2 regions of the Pseudoxanthomonas sp. 22568 genome follow, and region 1 is predicted to be linked to the other one. Evidence: riboswitches for the same ligand, from Rfam matches in the RefSeq annotation. Region 1 holds a riboswitch; the other holds the start of a gene.
What was found. A riboswitch is a leader RNA that binds a small molecule or an ion and turns the genes downstream of it on or off. The one in region 1 is predicted to bind glycine.
Positions count from the first base shown of each region.

Region 2: it holds a riboswitch for glycine, as region 1 does, so the genes downstream of both, gcvP (aminomethyl-transferring glycine dehydrogenase) here and ACTJI2_RS15315 (trimeric intracellular cation channel family protein) in region 1, are expected to answer to the same signal.

Region 1 is NZ_JBQENC010000012.1:91,740-102,003, forward strand. It holds gene ACTJI2_RS15290 (carboxy terminal-processing peptidase) at 1-728, opposite strand, end outside; gene lipA (lipoyl synthase) at 922-1,953, opposite strand; gene ACTJI2_RS15300 (hypothetical protein) at 2,350-4,545, opposite strand; gene ACTJI2_RS15305 (acetyl-CoA hydrolase/transferase family protein) at 4,674-6,188, shown strand; gene ACTJI2_RS15310 (GNAT family N-acetyltransferase) at 6,534-7,055, opposite strand; glycine riboswitch at 7,111-7,203, shown strand; glycine riboswitch at 7,214-7,305, shown strand; gene ACTJI2_RS15315 (trimeric intracellular cation channel family protein) at 7,417-8,034, shown strand; gene ACTJI2_RS15320 (3-deoxy-7-phosphoheptulonate synthase) at 8,355-9,428, opposite strand; gene groL (chaperonin GroEL) at 10,144-10,264, opposite strand, start outside.
Region 2 is NZ_JBQENC010000016.1:20,180-30,443, forward strand. It holds gene ACTJI2_RS17265 (hypothetical protein) at 1-813, shown strand, start outside; gene ACTJI2_RS17270 (metal-dependent hydrolase) at 1,019-1,558, shown strand; gene ACTJI2_RS17275 (hypothetical protein) at 1,665-2,093, opposite strand; gene ACTJI2_RS17280 (multidrug effflux MFS transporter) at 2,115-3,371, opposite strand; gene ACTJI2_RS17285 (VOC family protein) at 3,368-3,823, opposite strand; glycine riboswitch at 3,991-4,104, shown strand; gene gcvP (aminomethyl-transferring glycine dehydrogenase) at 4,157-7,075, shown strand; gene ACTJI2_RS17295 (GNAT family N-acetyltransferase) at 7,446-7,919, opposite strand; gene ACTJI2_RS17300 (hypothetical protein) at 7,967-8,269, opposite strand; gene ACTJI2_RS17305 (cupin domain-containing protein) at 8,462-8,803, opposite strand; gene ACTJI2_RS17310 (pyridoxamine 5'-phosphate oxidase family protein) at 8,938-9,429, opposite strand; gene ACTJI2_RS17315 (DNA-binding protein) at 9,595-10,107, shown strand.

The DNA.
Region 1 (10,264 bases):
GACTGGTTGAAGTTCTCGGCGGTGCGCGGGGTGAAGTAATCGGTGTGCGGGTCGATCGCGCCGGTGTAGCTGTTGAGGAACGCCTGGAACACGTCCTCGCTCTTGAACTCGTCGACGGTGCGCTGCAGGTTGGCGTAACGCTTGTCCAGGGTCTTGCGGATATCCTCGGGCTTCTTGCCGGCCAGCTTCAGGCGCAGCCAGTCGTTCATCACCGACTTCTTCCACAGCGCATCCAGTTCCTCGGTGCTGGCCGCCCACGGGGCGTCCTTGCGGTCGTACTCCCAGCGCTGGTCGCCGCTGAAGTCGAAGTCCTGCTTGAGCAGCGAGCGCGCGTAGGCCACGCGCTGCTGCACGCGCTGGCGGTAGATGGTGAAGACGTCGTAGGCCGGATCCAGTTCGCCGCTGCGGACCGCCTCGCCCATCTGCGCCTTGAACGGCGCGAACTTGGCCACGTCGGCGGCGGTGAAGAACTGCTTGCCGCCGTCCAGCGCTTCCAGGTAGCGCTTGAAGATGTCCGCCGACAACGTTTCATCCAGCGCGCGCGGGCGGTAGGCGTAGCGGCTGTCGGACAGCAGGCCGTAGACCAGCTTGGAGGTGGTGGCCTGGTCCGCGGTGGGCGCGGTTGGCAGCGCGACGCGGTTGTCGCCATCGCCACGCGCCAGCAGCGCCAGCGGCGACGCCAGCGCCAGGGACAGCAGGAGGACGGCGGGGACTTTCTTCACTTTCATCGGGTACTCGCGGCCCGGAGGCCTTGCAGGAGAACGGCGGGGACATCTGACAGCCAGACAGTGCCCAAAGTTGCGGCGCTTGTCATCCCTGTCTTTCGGCAGGCGGATGGGCCTGCCGAAAGAGACCCTAACCCCGGGCCCGTAGAGAAAAGTGAACCTGTTTCGGCTGGCCGTCCGTCGGCCAACCCGCGGTTCAGCCGGCAGCGGCGTTGCGGACGCTGGCCGCGGCCTCGGCGGCCTGGCGATCGGCGTGGTAGGACGAACGCACCAGCGGGCCGGAGGCGACGTGGCTGAAACCCAGCTCGTTGCCGTAGAGCTCCAGCTCCTTGAACTCTTCCGGCGTCCAGTAGCGCATCACCGGGTGATGGTGCGCGGTGGGCTGCAGGTACTGGCCGATGGTGACCATCTCCACGTCGTGCGCGCGCAGGTCGCGCAGCGTCGCCTTCACCTGCTCCATGGTCTCGCCCAGGCCCAGCATGATGCCGGACTTGGTCGGCAGCTCCGGATGCTGCTGCTTGAACTTCTGCAGCAGGGTCAGCGACCACTGGTAGTCGGCGCCGGGGCGCACGTTGGGGTACAGGTCCGGCACCGTCTCGATGTTGTGGTTGAACACGTCCGGCGGATTCACCGCCAGGATTTCCAGCGCCCGGTCCATGCGGCCCTTGCCGCGGAAGTCCGGGGTCAGGATCTCGATGCGGGTGCCCGGCGAATGCTCGCGGATGGCCGCGATGCAGTCGACGAAATGCTGGGCGCCGCCGTCGCGCAGGTCATCGCGATCCACGCTGGTGACGACGACGTACTTCAGGCCCATGTCGGCCACGGTATGCGCCAGGCTGAGCGGCTCGGACGCATCCGGCGGCTTGGGCCGGCCGTGGGCGACGTCGCAGAAGGAACAGCGGCGGGTGCAGACCTCGCCCAGGATCATGAAAGTCGCGGTGCCGTGGCCGAAGCACTCGTGGATGTTCGGGCAACTGGCCTCCTCGCACACGGTGACCAGCCGGTTCTCGCGCAGCTTGGCCTTCAGCCGCGCCACCGAACCGTCACTGGGAATGCGCACGCGGATCCACGACGGCTTGCGCAGCACCGGCGCGTCGGCGAACTGCACCGGCGAACGGGAAATCTTGTCGCCGCCCAACTGCTTGACGCCCGTTTCCAGCGGGGCGGAGGCGGCGGCGGCGGTGGAAACGACCTGGAGGGGAATCTGGCGCGGGGAGGACTCGTTCATGGCGTGAATTCTACGCCTCCCCCACCCCACCGACAGCCGCCCTACCGGAATCCAGCATTGCGGCCACACCGCGCTGTTGCGAATCCCCAATCCCGAATCCCAAATCCCGGGCATAAAAAAGCCCGCAATGGCTAGGCCAGTTGCGGGCTTGCTCCCTCCCCCACGTCGGGATGCGGGGCCATCGTGAAGGAGCGGTTGCGGGGCTTGCACGCTGCACTGCAAAACAAAACCGGGCAGTACATTTGAGCCGGGAACGGGGTTTTTCCGAAAAGCCTTGTTCTGCTTGGATGTTACCGATGCCAGACCAATTTTCGGGCCGATCCTGTAACCGGTTTCACGATTCACACGGCTGAAACCTGAATAGGGGCCAAACCGTTCAACTGCGCAAAACGGTCCTCAACGCAGCAGATCCGGCTGCCCCTGGTACCACTCCCGCGCCTTCACCAGATGCCAGCGGCGGGCATTGTCCTGCAATTCCAGCCCCGCGCTGAGCACGCCCCAGCGCGCGTAGAGCTGGCCGCTGCGACGCGGGCCCTGCAGGCGCAGCCGGGCCTGCAGGTCGAAACGGTCGTTGTTCGCCTTCACCCGGTCCAGCACCAGCACGTCGTCGCGCCACTGCACCCGGCCATCGGCCTGCGCCTGGCCGGCGTCGACCAGCCGGTAGACCCATTTGGGGTAGTCCTTCTTGCGCGAGAACAGCGCCAGCAGGAAACCCACGTCCTTCATCTGCACCGCCGCGCTGCCTCCGGCGCTGAGCGGGCGATCCACGTCCAGGCGCGCGCGATCCAGCCGCAGCTTCGCCCACCAGCCGCTGCGCGCATCGCCGCCGGGTTCGCGGAAACCGAGGTTGCGGAACTGCACGGTGCTGCCGTCGGCGACGAACGCGCGCCGTCGCAGATCCGCGCGGCGCAGGGCCAGGCCGATGTCCACGTCGCCACGCAGATCGATTCCGGCCAGATGCATGCGCGCGCCGCGCCCGGTGATGCGCAGGCGGCCGTGGCCGACATCGCCGGCGGTATCCAGCGACAGATCGCCGCTGAGGAAACCGGCGCCGCCGTCGAAGCGCATGTGCCGGCGCGGCAGGTACGGGTTGTAGACGCGCAGGTCCGGCACGTTGGCGTTGTCGAACACCACCCGCCCGCGCATCGCGTTGCGCAGGTCCTGCAAGGGGCCATCGGCGTTGAGGAACAGGCGCAGGTTGCGACCCTGCACATAGGGACGCTGCGGTGCGCGCACCGAGGCGACATGGAACTGCTCCATCACCGCCTGCAGCCGCGGCACCAGTTCGCCCTTGGGACCGGCGTCCAGGCGGATATCGGCGTGGGCGCGGCCGCGGATGCGGTTGCCCATCACATCGGCCACCGCGTCCACCTCCGGCACGCCGATGCGGCTGCCGGCGGCCAGTTGCCCGTTCACCACCTGCACGTCGGCATCCACGTCCCCCGCGCCTTCCAGTTGCAGCCACGGCGTCCGCGGAAACAGGCTGGTGATCCAGTGCAGCGAGGAGAACCGCCAGCGCCCGACCACGTGCCCGGACGCGCGCGGCAGCAGCGAGGGGAAATCTCCCAGCGGAAGCTCGCGCCCGCGCAGGCGCAGATCCGCGTCCACCGACATCCGGCCCTGGGCGAGCGGCGGCGCCTTCACCTTCAGCGCGATGTCCTGGCGATCCACCGCCAGCGCGATGCCCAGCGCGTCGGTGCGGGAGACGCCGGATGCGTCGCTGCCGCCGATCGGCATGCTCCATTGCAGGTGGCTGCCCGGCGTGAGCGCGCCCCTGGAGAAACCGAGATCGATATTGGCCTGGCCGCGCCCGGGCACGAGCGCGAGGGTGACGCCGCCCGGCACCGGAGTGACGTCGATGGCGCTGGTGATGCCGCGCAGCTTCAGCCGCGCGTCGGTCTTGAGCAACTTGCGCAGGCCCGGCGCCTCCTCGCGGCGGTGCCTGGCGATCGCAAAGTTGGCTTCCAGTTCCGCCTCGCGTAGCACCTCCTCGCCATCGCGGACCAGTCGCGCCTTGCGGAACGCCGCGCGCGACGGCAGCAATTCCATTGGCCCGCCACGCAGTTGCTTGACGAAACCGACCTGCGCGCTGCCTTCACCGTCCAGGCGCAGGCCGTCGAACTCGCCGCGGGTCAGGCTGTCACTGGCGATGCGATCGAAGCGCAACACCCACCCGCCGTCGCGTGGCGGCGGCACCGGCAGTTCGCGTTCGGCGCGATGGACGCCGCCGCTCACGCCGTCGGCCTGTACCCACGGCACGTGCAGTTCCCGTCGCAGCAGCGGCCACAACGCAATCTCGCCCTGCACCGCGCTGGCCTGCGCCTGCCAGGCGATGCGCCGCACCTGGCCCTGCAGTTTCACCTCGCGCAGGCTGACCCGTCCGGGCCACCAGCTGTGACCGCCGGCCCAATGCATCTGGAATTTCTCCGGCTTGCGGTTGAGCGTGCGCTCGCCCAAAGCGGTGTTGATCCACAGATTGGCCGCGGCCAGGTACAGCGCGTACAGCGCCAGCAGGGCCAAGGCCGCGCGCAGCAGCCAGCGGCGTGTGCTGCTCCAGCGGGGGGCGAGCCCGGAAATCGACGTCCTGTTCATGCGCACAGCATGCCCGAACCACGGGACACGAAACATCGCATGCGGTGTATTCCCCGATCGTCTTGGCCCCCGGGCCGGGCCCGCGGGCGATAATGCGCGCTTTCCGCTTTCTGGTTCCGCTCCCCCGCATGTCCAGCGACCGTATCCGCCATCCGCGCCTGCGCGCGCTCGCCGTTTCCGCCGAAGAAGCCGCCGCGCACATCCAGCCCGGCGAGACCGTGGCCATGAGCGGATTCACCGGCTCGGGCTATCCGAAGGAAGTGCCGCTGGCACTGGCGGCGCGGATCGACCGTTGCCACGCGCAGGGCCAGGGCTTCCAGATCCGCCTGCTCACCGGCGCGTCCACCGCGCCGGAACTGGACGGCGCGCTGGCCAAGGTCGACGGCATCGCCCTGCGTTTGCCGTTCCAGAGCGATCCGGACACCCGCCAGCGCATCAACGCCGGCACCCTGGAATACCTCGACACCCACCTTAGCCACGTCGCCCAGCACACCTGGTTCGGCTTCTACGGCGAGGTCGATACCGCGGTGGTGGAAGTGTCGGCGATCCGTGAGGACGGCGCGCTGGTGCCGTCCACCTCGGTGGGCAACAACAAGACCTGGCTGGATCTGGCGCGCAAGGTGATCGTCGAGGTCAACGACTGGCAGCCCGAAGGCCTGGACGGCATGCACGACATCTACTACGGCACCGCGCTGCCGCCGCACCGCAAGCCGATTCCGTTGATCCATCCGGACGATCGCATCGGCGACACCGCGCTGCGCTGCGACCCGGACAAGATTGTCGCGGTGGTGCGCACCCACGGCCCGGATCGCAACAGCCCGTTCAATCCGGCCGATGCGACCAGCGAACGGATCGCCGCGCACCTGATCGAATTCCTGCAGCACGAAGTGAAAAAGGGCCGGCTGCCGCCCAATCTGCTGCCACTGCAATCGGGCGTGGGCAACATCCCCAACGCGGTGCTGGCCGGCCTGAGCGCCAGCGGCTTCCGCGACCTGACCGCGTTCACCGAGGTCATCCAGGACGGCATGCTGGACATGCTGCGCGACGGCGTGCTGCGCAGCGCCTCGTGCACCGGCTTCGCGCTGAGCCCGGAAGCCAACGAGGTGTTCAAGCAGAACATCGGTTTCTACCGCGAACGCATCGTCATGCGCACGCAGGAAATCTCCAACCATCCGGAACTGGTGCGCCGGCTCGGCTGCATCTGCATGAACGGGATGGTGGAAGCGGACCTGTACGGCAACGTCAATTCGACCCACATCATGGGCTCGCGCATCCAGAACGGCATCGGTGGCTCCGGCGACTTCGCCCGCAACGGCTACCTTTCGATCTTCCTCAGCCCCAGCACCGCCAAGGGCGGCAGCATCTCCTCGCTGGTGCCGATGGTCAGCCACGTGGACCACACCGAACACGACGTCTCGATCATCGTCACCGAACAGGGGCTTGCGGATCTGCGCGGCCTCTCGCCCAAGCAACGCGCGCGCGTGCTGATTGCGCAGTGCGCGCATCCGGACTACCGCGACGCGCTGACCGACTATTTCGAACGCGCCCTGCATGCCAGCTATGGCCGCCACACCCCGCACCTGTTGCCCGAGGCACTGTCGTGGCACCAGCGGTGGCTGGACACGGGCAGCATGAAGGCCTGAAAGAGCAAGCGCGTTTCAACAGCTGCATGGCTGATCAATCCCCCTCCGTCCCCCTTCTCCGAAGGGGGAGGTAAAAGCAGAAGTCGCAGCATCGATAGCCCCCTTTGCAAAAGGGGGCGGGCACCTGCACAGCAGGTGACGGGGGATTTGCTTTTGGCGCCAAGAGCAAATCCCCCTCAGTCCCCCTTCTTCGAAGGGGGAGGCATAAGCAAAGGCGCCACATCGATAGCCCCCTTTGCAAAAGGGGGCGGGCACCTGCGCAGCAGGTGACGGGGGATTTGCTGTTGGCGCCAAGAACAAATCCCCCTCAATCCCCCTTCTCCGAAGGGGGAGGCAAAGCCAATGTCAGTCCCGCGTGGTTTCCGTCGCCTCGAACGCCACGCTGTACGCCACCGCCCCCTGCGGCCGGCTGCCATCCAGGGTCAACGCCATGAAGTATTCGGCCGGTGTGCCCTCGTAACGCAGCTCGGCCTCGTTCGCGAAACCGAAACGCGCGTAATACCCGGGATCGCCCAGCACCACGCAGCCGCCCGCGCCGGCCTGGCGCAACCGGGCCAGGCCGGCTTCGATCAGCGCGGCGCCGATACCGGCGCCCTGGCAGTCCGGCGCCACCGCCACCGGCCCCAGCCCGTACCAGCCGGCCGCGCCGTTGCCGATGGCCACCGGCGAAAACGCGACGTGGCCGATCACCCGCCCATCCTGTTCCGCCAGCAGCGACAGGGTCAGCTCGTCGCGCGCGCGCAACGCGTCGACGATCGCCGCCTCGGTGCCGCTGCTGTGTTCGGCGCCGGCGAAGGCTTCCGTGATCAGGGCGCGGATGGCGGTCAGGTCGGCGGGGGTTTCGGAGCGCAGCGCGTAGGCGATCATGGGGACAGGCAGGCCAGTGGAGCCGGTATTTTCACATCGGTCTCTGCTAAAGTGCGCGCCGGATGCAGGAGAGCGGAGCCGCACGGCTCCCGCCGAAGGCGCAGGCTCCCATAATCGCTCAGGCCCGGTTGCTGGACGCAACCATCCACTGCATCCACCCACGCCGATCTGGAGAGAGGTCTTCGATGACCCGCCGAAGGGGCAAGCGGCCCACGCCGCCGAACTCTCAGGCAAAAGGACAGCGGGAGCGGCACCGGATTCCGGTCATGAATTGAGTGTTCCGTCCCACGCGCCCTCCGCGCGTGGACCGCGTGCGCGCAATTCCCGCCGGTTCCGGCCACCTCCCGCCGGAACCTTCCCCATGCTGCTGTCCCTGATCTACCTCGTCGCCATCACCGCCGAAGCCATGACCGGCGCGCTATCCGCCGGCCGTCGGCGGATGGATCTGTTCGGTGTCGTCATCATCGCCTCGGTCACCGCGCTCGGCGGCGGCTCGCTGCGCGACATCGTGCTCGGCCACTACCCGCTGGGCTGGGTGAAGCATCCGGAATACCTGGGCTACACCATCGGCGCGGCCATCGTCGCCACCTTCGTCGCCCGCTGGATGCATCATCTTCGCCAGGCGTTCCTGTGGCTGGATGCGCTGGGCCTGGTCGCCTTCACCCTGATCGGCTGCGCGATCGCGCGCGAGGCCGGGCACGCGCCGGCCATCGTGGTGATCGCCGGCATGCTCACCGGCACCTTCGGCGGCGTGCTGCGCGATGTGCTGTGCAACGAGATTCCGCTGGTATTCCAGAAGGAACTGTATGCCAGCGTCTCGCTGCTGACCGGCGCGGCGTATCTGCTCCTGCTGCACGCGGGCGTGAATGAGTCCACCGCCACCCTGGGCTGCCTGGGCGGCGGCTTCCTGCTGCGACTGCTGGCGATCCGCTACAACTGGGACGTACCGAAGTTCGTCTATCGCGGCGAAACGCATTGAGCGCGTTGCACGGCGGCGCAGGCTTCTCCAGACGCGGGCGCGTCAACGAACACCTGAATCCGGAATCCGCACCTCCGGTAGGAGCGGCCTCCGGCCGCGAGCTCTTCGCGGGGTGCCCGGATCGAGGATGCTTCGAGATCAGGACGTCCTGAAGCAAACAGCTCGCGCCGGGACGGCGCTCCTACCTTGAGTCCGGCGTTTCTGCCTTGGGGAATGGCGCTCCGCGCAGGAGCGGCCCCGGGATTGCGCCGACGATCCGGAGAGAGGGGAACGGATCGCCGTCGCGCCCGGGCCGCTCCTGCGGCCCTCCACGATGCGGACTAGGCCGCCTGCGACACGTTGCGCTCGCGGCGACGGCGCACGGCGGTGGCCAGGCGTTCCAGCACGGCCACCGACGCGTCCCAGCCGATGCAGCCGTCGGTGATGCTCTGTCCGTAGGCCAGCGGCTGGCCCGGCACCAGATCCTGGCGGCCGGCGACCAGGTGGCTTTCGATCATCGCGCCGATGATGCGGGTCTCGCCGGCCTCGATCTGCGCGGCGATGTCCTCGATCACGCGCGGCTGGTTTTCCGGATCCTTCAGGCTGTTGGCGTGGCTGGCGTCGATCATCAGGCGCGGCGCCAGGCCCGCCTTCGCCAATACCTGGCTGGCCGCCTCCACGCTGTCGGCGTCGTAGTTCGGCGCCTTGCCACCGCGCAGGATCACGTGGCAGTCCGGGTTGCCGGTGGTGGCGGCGATGGCCGAGCGGCCTTCCTTGGTGACGGCCAGGAAATGATGCGGATGCGAAGCCGCGTTGACCGCGTCGGCGGCGATCTTCACGTTGCCGTCGGTGCCGTTCTTGAAGCCGACCGGACACGACAGGCCCGAGGCGAGTTCACGATGGATCTGGCTCTCGGTGGTGCGCGCGCCGATGGCGCCCCAGGCGACCAGATCGGCGATGTACTGCGGCGAGGTGGTGTCCAGGTATTCGCAACCGGCCGGCAGGCCCAGGCGGTTGATGTTGCGGAGCAGGCCGCGCGCCAGCCGCAGGCCCTCGTTGATGCGGAAGCTGCCATCCAGGCCGGGATCGTTGATCAGGCCCTTCCAGCCGACCGTGGTGCGCGGTTTCTCGAAATACACGCGCATGACGATTTCCAGTTCGCCGCCCAGCGCATCGCGCAGCGGGCGCAGGCGCTGCGCGTATTCCATCGCGGCGATCGGGTCGTGGATGGAACATGGGCCGATCACCACCGCCAGGCGATCGTCGCGGCCATGCAGGATCGCGTGCAGCGCTTCGCGGCTGCGGCTGACGGTTTCGGACACGGCCTCGTCGCAGGGCAGTTCCGCGATGACCTCGGCCGGAGGCGTGAGCGGTTCCAGCTTGCGGATGCGCAGATCGTCGGTGTGGGGCGCCATCGGGAAATCTCCAGTTCGTTGTCTGTGTGCGATGTCGCCAGCCCTGGAAGCAAAAAAGCCGCCAGGTTCGCTGGCGGCTTTCGGGAATGCGTCTGAATGTTTCTTCAGGGTGAGCGCAGTCCTTCCTCCGCCAGCGGCATCGGAAAGTAGTACCAAAAGTAAAAGCTGGCGCGGGCTGCGTTCATTGGAGTGCATTGATAACACAGCTTTGCCGCGATGCAAAATGTTTCATTTGCAAGCACCCGCCCTCCCCTTGTGGGAGCGACGTCAGTCGCGAGCCTTCCGTTCATCATTCGGGAAGGACACGGGCCCAGGGGGCAAAAGCTCGCGACTGACGTCGCTCCCACAGGAAAAGAAAAGGGGAGATCCGCACCAAAGAAAAACCCCGCCTTGCGGCGGGGTTTTCCGGTGTCGCGGTACTGCCTGGAAAGCCGGATCAGAAATCCATGCCGCCCATGCCACCGCCCGGCGGCATCGCCGGCTCGTCCTTCTTCGGAGCCTCGGCCACCATCGCTTCGGTCAAGCACCCGCCATCTCCTTGTGGGAGCGACGTCAGTCGCGAGCCTTCCGTTCATCATTCGGGAAGGGCAGAGGCGCCAATGGCAAAAGCTCGCGACTGACGTCGCTCCCGCAGGAGAGGAGGTTGCCAGGCCCAAAGAAAAACCCCGCCTTGCGGCGGGGTTTTTCGTCTTGCGGGTTTGCCTGGAGGGCCGGATCAGAAATCCATGCCGCCCATGCCGCCCATGCCACCGCCCGGCGGCATCGCCGGCTCGTCCTTCTTCGGAGCCTCGGCCACCATCGCTTCGGTGGTGATCATCAGGCCCGCGATGGACGCG
Region 2 (10,264 bases), on a different contig from region 1:
AACGCGATCGCGCACATGCAGTTCATCAGCAAGGACGACAGTGGCCAGACCGGCGTGTTCATCTGCACCGGCACGCTGCTCAACGACACCGCGACCGGTACCCAGACCCCCTATTTCTATTCCGCGCATCACTGCATCAGCGACCAGGGCGTGGCCTCCACGCTCAATACGTTCTGGCGCTACGAAGCCACCAGCTGCAACAGCGGCGTGTCGCAAGCCGTTACCCAGTTGACCGGCGGCGCCACCTATCTGTACTCCAGCAGCGACACCGATGCCCTGCTGTTGCGGCTGGCCGACCCGGCGCCGGCGGGTGCCGAGTTCAGCGGATGGGACGCCGCCGCCCTTCCCGCTTCCAGCACCATCCTCGGCATCCATCATCCGTCGGGCGACGCCAAGAAGGTTTCCTCGGGCCAGCAGATTCCGGCCAGCAGCGACGCCACCCACAACGGCGTGGCCTGGCTGAGCGGCAGTACCGAGGGCGGCAGCAGCGGATCGGGCCTGTTCACCCTGCACGCCGATGGCTATCGGTTGCGTGGCGGCCTGCAGGGCGGCGACGCCAGCTGCGCGAATAGCGGCTCGACATCCAATACCCAGAATCGCGACTGGTATTCGCGCTTTGACGTGGCCTATCCGCATATCCGGCAATGGCTCGCGCCCACCACGCCGATCCTGATGAATGGATCGCAGCCGTTGATTCCGGGCCAGGCCAATGCGGTGTCCGCCGGCAGTGCGCCGGCCGTTCCCCGGTTCAAGACTCGCGCCGTCTTCAAGCAACGTGGCGTGTTTCGCCGGTATCCGACCCCCAGCCCGTAGAGCGGAGCTTGCTCCGCTTCCCGCCGCCTCGCGCTCCGGCCCCGTCATCCCGGCCAACGCATTGATGGCTTGATCCACTGATGTCGTGCGGTTCCGGGCGTGCGTGCCCTGTCAGCGGAGCAAGCTCCGCTCTACGGGTCCGGCTTCACTGTCACTTCAAGCGCAACGGCGATGGTGGGCGCCTCGTTCGCAACGGAGTGTCCGCATGCCCACCGTGTTTGCCCACGCCCTGGTTCCCGTCGCCGTTGGTCTTGGTCTGGGACGCCGGCGTATCCCCGCGCGCTTGCTGATTGCGGGCGCGGTGGCGGCGATGCTGCCGGATGCGGACGTGGCGGCGTTCAAATTCGGTATCGCCTACGCCGATGCGCTGGGGCATCGCGGCGCCAGTCATTCCCTCGTGTTCGCGCTGCTGTTGGGCACGTTGACGGCGCTGTGCCATCGCCCGCTGCGTGCGAAGGCATGGCCCGCCTTCTTCTTCGTCGGCCTGTCCGCGCTGTCGCATCCGCTGCTGGACATGCTGACCAACGGCGGCCTGGGCGTGGCCCTGCTGTGGCCGTGGTCGGAGCAGCGTTTCTTCGCACCCTGGCAGGTCATCGAGGTATCGCCGTTCGCGCACCGGTTCTTCAGCGCGCGCGGCGTGGAGGTGCTGTGGTCGGAAGCCCGCTGGATTGGCGTGCCGGCGTTGTTGCTGATGGCGACGCTAGCCACACCACGTTTCTTGTGGGAGCGACGTAAGTCGCGATGAAGCATCCAGCTGTCGCGACTCATGCTCCTTTGTAGGAGCGACGTGAGTCGCGACGAGGCATTCCCCCATCCGGCCGCGACTGACGTCGCTCCTACAAGGAAACCATTCAATGCTGGGTGGGGGCGGCGTCCGGTTCGGAATCGGCGTCTTCGGCGCCGGCGCTCATCTCGGCTTCCAGCTTCTTCTCGAAGTCCTCCAGGCTCATGCCCTGGGCGGCGGCTTCGATGACGGCGGTGTCGCGCAGCTCATCCGAGTAAACCAGCCGCACCGGCTGGCCGTTGGCTTCGTGCAGGGCGGCGGCGCGCTTGATCATCGTCAGCACCTCGGCGGCGCTGTCGGAACTGCCGGCGATGCGGCCGTCCATGCCCAGCACCCACACGCCGGCCTGGCGCACGATGCCGGCCAGCAGATCGCCCTGCGGATTTCGCAGCTCGGCATGCGGCTCGATCGCCGGGGCATTGGCGCGAGCCAGGTTGCGTGCCTTGATCGCCCTGCGCTTCTTGGCGTCGCGGCGGGCCTTTGAATGGGTGGACATCGGGGATTTCCTTGTCGGAGCTCAGATCTGATCGGTGGGTTCAAGCGCGGCGGGTTCTTTCGGACAGGCTTCGGCGCGTCGGCTTACCTGCGCTTCCCAGCGCCACATCGCCCAGCCGGCCAGCGTCAGCACGCCCGCGCCCAGCGCCAGCCACAGCCCGTGCCGGCTCAACAGCGCGGAAACCACGCCGGCGATGATCGTGTTGACCAGCAGGTTGCTGAAGGCCTGCAACGACGACGCCGCGCCGCGCTGGCGCGGATACATGTCGAGAATGGCCAGGGTGAGGATCGGGAAGATCAGTGCCACGCCGAACGCCGACAGGCACATCGGCAGCACCGCCCACGGAATGCTGATCGCATCCCCCGCCCATGCGTTGTAGGCGATGTTGGCGAGCGTCGACACGCCCATGCAGGCAAAGCCGATGCGGGTCAGCTGGGTGCCGCTGATGCGGCCGGCGGCGCGGCCGGACACAAACGCGCCCAGGGTCATGCCGCCGATGGTCGGCAGGAACAGCCAGGCGAACTGCTGCTCGTTCAAGCCCAACCGATCCATCACGAAGATTGGCGCCGAGGCGATGTACAGGAAGATGCCGCCGAAGCTCAGCGAACCGGCCGCCGCCAGCCGCTGGAAACGCGGATTCAGGGCGATGGCGAAGTAGTCACGCAACAGGTGCTTGGGCGACACCTTCACCCGCACTTCCGGCGGATGGGTTTCCGGCAGCCACAGGCCGACGGTCAGCAACAGCAGCAGCGAGAAGCCGGCCAGGAACCAGAAGATCACCGGCCACGCGCTCCAGCCCAGGATCCAGCCGCCGATGATCGGCGCGATCGCCGGGGCGATGCCGAAGATCATCGACACCTGGCTCATCAGCCGCTGCGCGTCGTCGCCATGCAGCACATCGCGGATCACCGCGCGGCCGACGATGAAACCCACGCCGGCCGAGAAACCCTGCAGCGCGCGGAACAGCAGCAGCGTGGTCATGTCGCGCGACAGTGCGCAGCCAATCGACGCCAGCAGGAACAGGAACAGCCCGCCCAGGATCACCTTGCGCCGGCCGAACGCATCCGACAGCGGGCCGTGCACCAGGCTCATCAACGCGTAGGTCAGCAGGTAGATGCTGATGACCTGCTGCATCGCCAGCTTGTCCGCGCCCAGCTGCGCACCCATCGCGTTGAACGCGGGGAAGATGGTGTCGATCGAGAACGGGCCGAACATGGCCAGCCCGCCCAGCAGCAGGGCCAGGCGGCGGTTGGACGGCAGCTTGCGGACGCCGGTCATGGCGCGCTCCCGACCGCCGAAGGGTCCACCGGCGGCGAAGTCGGCGGGCCCTTCAGCTCGACCGTGTTGCCTTCCGGGTCCCGCAGGTACTGGGACGGTCCCATGCCGTCGGCGCCGTAGCGCTCACCGAATTCGGCCAGGGTCGCCCCGGCCGCTTCCAGGTACGCCGCCAGCGCCTCGCGGTCGAACGGTTCCACCCGCAGGCACAGGTGGTCGACGTTGTGGCCTTCCGGCCCTGGCGCGGCCCCGCCCAGCCGGCCCAGCTTGCCGTCCACCGGCACAAGGTCGATCAGCGACTCGCCGGCCCGCAGTTGCAACAGGCCCAGCTCCGGCCGGTCCCGCTCCACCGTGCAGCCCAGCACCCCGCAATAGAAGGCGCGCATGGCCGCCAGGTCGCGGACGCGCAGGACGATGTGGTCCAGGCGCAGGAGTCGGAAAGGGGGCGCATTCATGAACAGGGATGGCCGGCGCGGGGGGCCGGACATGGTAAGGCCAACCGGGACGATGCGGGCGGCCGCAGGCTATAATCCGCGCCGCAAGACCCAGGTGGGAGAAGCGGGGAAACCCGCTGCCGAAGGCGCAAACGCCCGTAATCGCTCAGGCCCGATACCACCCCCGCTGCAAACACTCTGGAGAGATCGGCCACGCGCCGGCGCCGAAGGGGCACGAAGCACCACCGCGACCTCGTCCGCGGCGCTTCCAAACTCTCAGGCAAAAGGACAGAGGGGCACCCACGTGCGCACTTCGCACGCCCGGCTTCATGCCTTTTCCGGATGCCCCTGCCCATGTCCCAGACTCCGTCCTCGCTTCGCGATCTCGAGCACCACGACGCTTTCATCGCCCGCCACATCGGTCCCAACGACGCCGAAATCGCGCACATGCTGCGCGTGGTCGGCCACGACTCGCTGGAGGCGATGACCGACGCCATCGTGCCGGCCAACATCAAGTCCGCCGCGCCGCTGGCCCTGCCCGAAGCGATGACCGAGGAAGAGGCGCTGGCCAAGATCCGCGCCGTCGCCGACCGGAACCAGGTGTTCAAGAGTTTCATCGGCCAGGGCTACTACGGCACCCACACTCCGAAGGTGATCCTGCGCAACATCCTGGAGAACCCGGCCTGGTACACCGCCTACACCCCGTACCAGGCGGAAATCTCGCAGGGCCGCATGGAAGCGCTGATCAACTTCCAGACCATGATCACCGACCTGACCGGCATGGAAATCGCCAGCGCCTCGCTGCTGGACGAAGCCACCGCCGCCGCCGAGGCGATGACCCTGGCCAAGCGTTCGGCCAAGTCGAAGTCCAACGTGTTCCTGGTCGCCGGCGACACCCATCCGCAGACGATTGAAGTCCTGCAGACCCGTGCCGAGCCGCTGGGCCTGACCGTGGACATCGTCCGTTCGACCGAAGCGTTCCATGAAAAGCTCGCCGCCGGTGACTACTTCGGCGTGCTGGTGCAGTACCCCGCGTCCAGCGGCTGGCTGGAGGAATGGGGCCGCGACGCGGAGATCATCCACGGCCACCAGGCGCTGTTCGTGATGGCCACCGACCTGCTGGCGCTGACCCTGCTCAAGACCCCGGGCGAGATGGGCGCCGACATCGTGGTCGGCAACACCCAGCGCTTCGGCGTGCCGTTCGGCTTCGGCGGCCCGCACGCGGCCTTCATGGCCTGCCGCGACGCCTACAAGCGCTCCATGCCGGGCCGCCTGATTGGCGTGTCGGTGGATGCCGACGGCAATCCCGCCTACCGCCTGACCCTGCAGACCCGCGAGCAGCACATCCGTCGCGAGAAGGCCACCTCCAACATCTGCACCGCGCAGGTGCTGCTGGCGGTGATGGCCTCGATGTACGCCGTCTACCACGGTCCGGAAGGCCTGACCCGCATCGCCAGCCGCGTCGCCCGCCTGACCGCCATCCTGGCCGAAGGCCTGCGCGCGCTCGGCCACGCCACGGTGCACGCCAGCGCGTTCGACACCCTGTGCATCGACGCCGGCGACGCCGCCGAGGCGATCCTGGCCCGCGCCAGGCAGGCCCGCATCAACCTGCGCGTGCGTGGCAACGGCACGCTGTGCATCTCGCTGGACGAAACCACCACCCGCGCCGACGTCGAAGCGCTGTGGGGCGTGTTCGCCACCCCGGGCGCCACCCTGCCGGGCATCGACGCGCTGGACGCCAGCGCCCCCTCGCTGATCCCGGAAGCCCTGCGCCGCACCAGCCCGTTCCTGACCCACCCGGTGTTCAACACCCACCACAGCGAGCACGAACTGCTGCGCTACATGCGTGCGCTGGCCGACAAGGATCTGGCGATGGATCGCACCATGATCCCGCTGGGCAGCTGCACCATGAAGCTCAACGCCACCGCCGAGATGATCCCGGTGACCTGGCCGGAGTTCGGCAACCTGCACCCGCTGGCCCCGGCCGATCAGGCGCAGGGCTACAAGGAACTGATCGACGGCCTGGAAGCCATGCTGGTCGAATGCACCGGCTATGACTCGGTCAGCCTGCAGCCCAACTCCGGCGCGCAGGGCGAATACGCCGGCCTGCTGGCCATCCGCGCCTACCACCGCTCGCGCGGCGAGGCCAAGCGCGACATCTGCCTGATTCCCGAATCCGCGCACGGCACCAACCCGGCCAGCGCGCAGATGTGCGGCATGCAGGTGGTGGTCACCAAGTGCGACAGCAACGGCAACGTCGATGTCGAGGACATCCGCCGCGCCGCCGAGAAGTACAGCGATCGCCTGGCCGCGATCATGATGACCTACCCCTCTACCCACGGCGTGTTCGAAGAGGACGTGGTGGAGATCTGCAACATCATCCACCAGCACGGCGGACAGGTGTACACCGACGGCGCCAACATGAACGCGCTGGTCGGCGTGGCCAAGCCGGGCAAGTGGGGTTCGGATGTCTCCCACCTCAACCTGCACAAGACGTTCTGCATTCCGCACGGCGGCGGCGGCCCGGGCGTGGGTCCGTGCGCGGTCAAGTCGCACCTAGCGCCGTTCCTGCCGCGCACGCTGGGCGGTGAAGGCGACGTGGGCATGGTATCGGCGGCCAGCTTCGGCAGCGCCAGCATCCTGCCGATCAGCTGGATGTACATCACCCTGATGGGCTCGGCCGGCCTGCGCAAGGCCACCCAGGTGGCGCTGCTCAACGCCAACTATGTCGCCAAGCGCCTGGCCCCGCACTACGAGACCCTGTACACCGGCCGCAACGGCCTGGTCGCGCACGAGTGCATCCTGGATCTGCGCCCGCTCAAGGACGCCACCGGCATCAGCGCCGAGGATGTGGCCAAGCGCCTGATCGACTTCGGCTTCCATGCCCCCACCCTGAGCTTCCCGGTGGCAGGCACGCTGATGGTCGAGCCGACCGAGAGCGAATCGCAGCACGAACTGGATCGCTTCATCGACGCGATGATCCAGATCCGCGAGGAAATCCGCGCGGTCGAGGACGGCCGCCTGGATCGCGAGGACAATCCGCTCAAGCATGCTCCGCACACCGCCACCCAGGTCAGCGCCAGCGAATGGACCCACGCTTATCCGCGTGAACTGGCCGCGTTCCCGCTGCCCAGCCTGAAGCTGCAGAAGTACTGGCCGCCGGTCGCACGCGTGGACAACGTGCACGGCGACAAGAACGTGTTTTGCAGTTGCATCCCGGTGGAAGCCTTCGCCGGCGAACCGGAAGCCTTCAGCGAGCCGAACGTGATGTAAAAAAAAAAGCCCCGCGATGCGGGGCTTTTTTTTGGGGAGTACTCGCACGCTGCAACGCCCCCTTCCCCCGCCCGCGGGGGAAGGTGCCCGAAGGGCGGATGGGGCAGTTCGTATGCCTTCATCTCTCAGATTTCTCTCCGCGCCAAAAGCAAGCGCTTCTCAACAGCCGAATGGCTGGTCAATCCCCCGTCACCCGCTTCGCGGGTGCCCGCCCCCTTTTTCAAAGGGGGCTTTTCAAGTGCGGTTCACCGGCCATCCGCTGTTCCTCCCCCTTCGGAGAAGGGGACTGAGGGGGATTTGCTTTTGTTTCCCCACACCTACATCCCTCCCGCCAGCGAGGGAAGCTGCTCGAAGTCGGAGATGAGCAACCCTAAAGCTGCTTGATGAGGTTATGACTCACCGTCAAATACCCCAGTCGCGCATACAAAGCCTGCGCACCCGCATTGTGTGCGAAAACATGCAAGCCAATCCGATCGATCCCCTGCGCGCGCACCTGCGCCTCCATCGCCGTGAACGCAGCGGCGGCATAGCCACGACGGCGATGCGCCGGATGCACAAGCACGTCATAGACATGCACCTGGCGCTGCTCGCCTTCGGTGTATACGCCGTACCACAGCGATCCCACCGTGCCTTCCTCGCCGGCAACGATCTCGAACAGATAGTGATCCGGCGTGGCCGCTCCCTGCGGCAGCAATTGCGCGAAGGCTTCCTGCGAGCGCTCACGCGCACCTTCGGCGGGCCAGCGTCCGGCAGAGACATTCTCCGCGGCGTAATTTTCCACTGCGACATGCAGGAACGTGCGGAACGCGCGCTCACTCATCGGGACCAGCGAAACCTCGGACATGGACGAAAGCCGCGGGACGGGAGCGGCGACTCTATCCCAGTCCGGCGTCACACGCGTGGCGGCGGCGCGGCGGGAACCGGAATCGACGGGCGGGTCCCGTCGCTCAGCGCCATCAGCTGGCAGAACGTGGCGTCATAGGCCGCCGCTTCCTCCTGATAGCCGGCGATGGCCCGCAACGAACCGCGCGCGGCCAACTTCTGCGCGACCGCGCGCAAGCGCTCGCCATCCGGATGGGTCTGCACCAGCGCCGCCATCCAGACGGTCAACGCTTCCAGTTGACCGATGGCGCGCGCATCGGTGGCTTCCAGCCGGCACAGGTGGGTATGGATCTGGGTGTCTGACAACAGCATGCAATCGACTTCCGACATAAGGGGGCACCGCCGCAAAGCCCCCCTCTCCGCGTCGTTGGTTTCCCTCACGCGGCGGGCACGACGGATCGGACAGGCCGCACGCGCCATGGTCATTCACCGTTCGGGCCGGTGAAGCCGGAACTGAATATCCGGCTCCCCGTATTCAGCCACATGCCGGCCCGCCCAATTCCCTCAGCCCTCGCCCGCCGACAGGGTTTCCTCGTCCTGGTCGTATGCCGGCGGGTAATAGAAGTTGAGCGTCTTCAGGAAGGTCCGCCCGGTATTGCGGATCTCGTGGCGCTCGCCGTGTTCGATCACCAGCAGGCTGCCCGCGCGCAACGTCTGCCGCTCGCCTTCGATGGTGGCCACGCCGGTGCCGGACACCACATACAACCACTGGTCCGCACCGCGATGCCGGTTGTCAGGCCCGCCCTCGGCCTCGCCCGGCGCGATCACCATCTCCGCCGCTTGCACCTCCCGCACCGCGAAAGCGGTACGAAAGCCTTGTCCAAACCGCAGGTGTTTGTAGTGCATGCCGGCTCCAAATTGTCATTGCGGCATTGGCCGTAGCCGGCGCGCGCCCTTCCCCCGCGTGCGGGGGAAGGTGCCCGAAGGGCGGATGGGGGCAATCCGTCCAGCATCCGCAGTGACAGCCTCACCCCAACCCCTCAATGCCGCAGATTCACCTCGGCCACGCGATCGCGGTAATGCTTCTTCGGATCCATGCCCAGCATCAACTTCACTCCGGCCAGCATCGAGTTCTCGTTCAACCAGATTTCCGCGTGCTCGGCGTCGAAGCGCAACAGGGCCAATCGCGGATCCTCCATCCCGCCTTCGTACCAGGCGGCCAGATACGGATTCCACAACCGGTCGACCACTTCGCGATCCGTATGCTCCACCAGCATCCCGTTGACACTGGCGAACAGGTCATGGCCCTTCGCGCAGAACGTGGCGATGGCGCGCTGCGGCGTGCCCACGCGCTGGGCCAGGCGATTGTCGGTGGTGGTGAAGAACCAGATGGGTCCGTGTTCCTCGTCCTCCATCTGCGCAGTCATCGGACGGGTGTGGCCGTCCTCGGCGCCCTCCAGGCCAATCATCATGACCATGTCGGACTTCAGCAGCTTCCAGAATTTCTTTTCGAGTTCCTGTGGCGTATGCATGACGATACTCCCTCGAAACAGGTGGCTTCACGCTAGCCCCGCACATGTCACGCCGCCGTCAAGCAAGCGTTATCGCCGTGATAGTCGCGCCCGCCAACCGTCCTTCGCCGCCTGTTCACGCCGACGGGACTAACACAGGCTCGTTGTCCGAAGGAGGACGCCGCCATGCCGGAAGAAAAAACCCGCCGCGCGGTCGAACGCGACAAGCGCGAAGGCAAGTCCGCCAGCACCCAGGCGGGCGAATTCGTTCGCGAGGAAATCGAACACGTGCGCGAAGGCAAGCACGGCGTCCAGAACACCCAGCAGGCCATCGCCATCGGCCTGTCCAAGGCCCGCCGCGCCGGCATCGACGTCGAACCCGGCGAAACCGCCTCGCCGGCGATCAAAAAGAAAGCCCGCAAGGACATCGCCAAGGGCAAGAAGAAGACCGCCGCAGCGAAGCGGCCCGCCGCCAAGCGCTCGACCGGTGCCAAGAAGGCGTTGAAGACCGCCAGCAAAACGACCGCCAAGAAAGCCGTCAGCCGCACCGCCCTGTCCAAACAGGCCAAGAAGGCGGCCAGCAAGCGCACCGCCGCCGACCGTTCCGCCGCGGCAAAGAAAGCCGCCCGCACCAAGGGCCCCGCCAAGCGCTCGGCCGCCGCCAAGAAGGCCGCGCGTACCCGCAAAAAGGCATCCTGACCACCCGGTGGGCCTCGGCCCACCATTGCCGTCGCCGGGCGCCAACTCCGGGTGAAGCCAGAAGGCTCACCCACCGCCCGGCACCGCGATGGTGGACCCAGACCCACCCGACCACGCTCCGCGGCCTCTCCCCCCTGCACCGTCCAACACCCGCGTA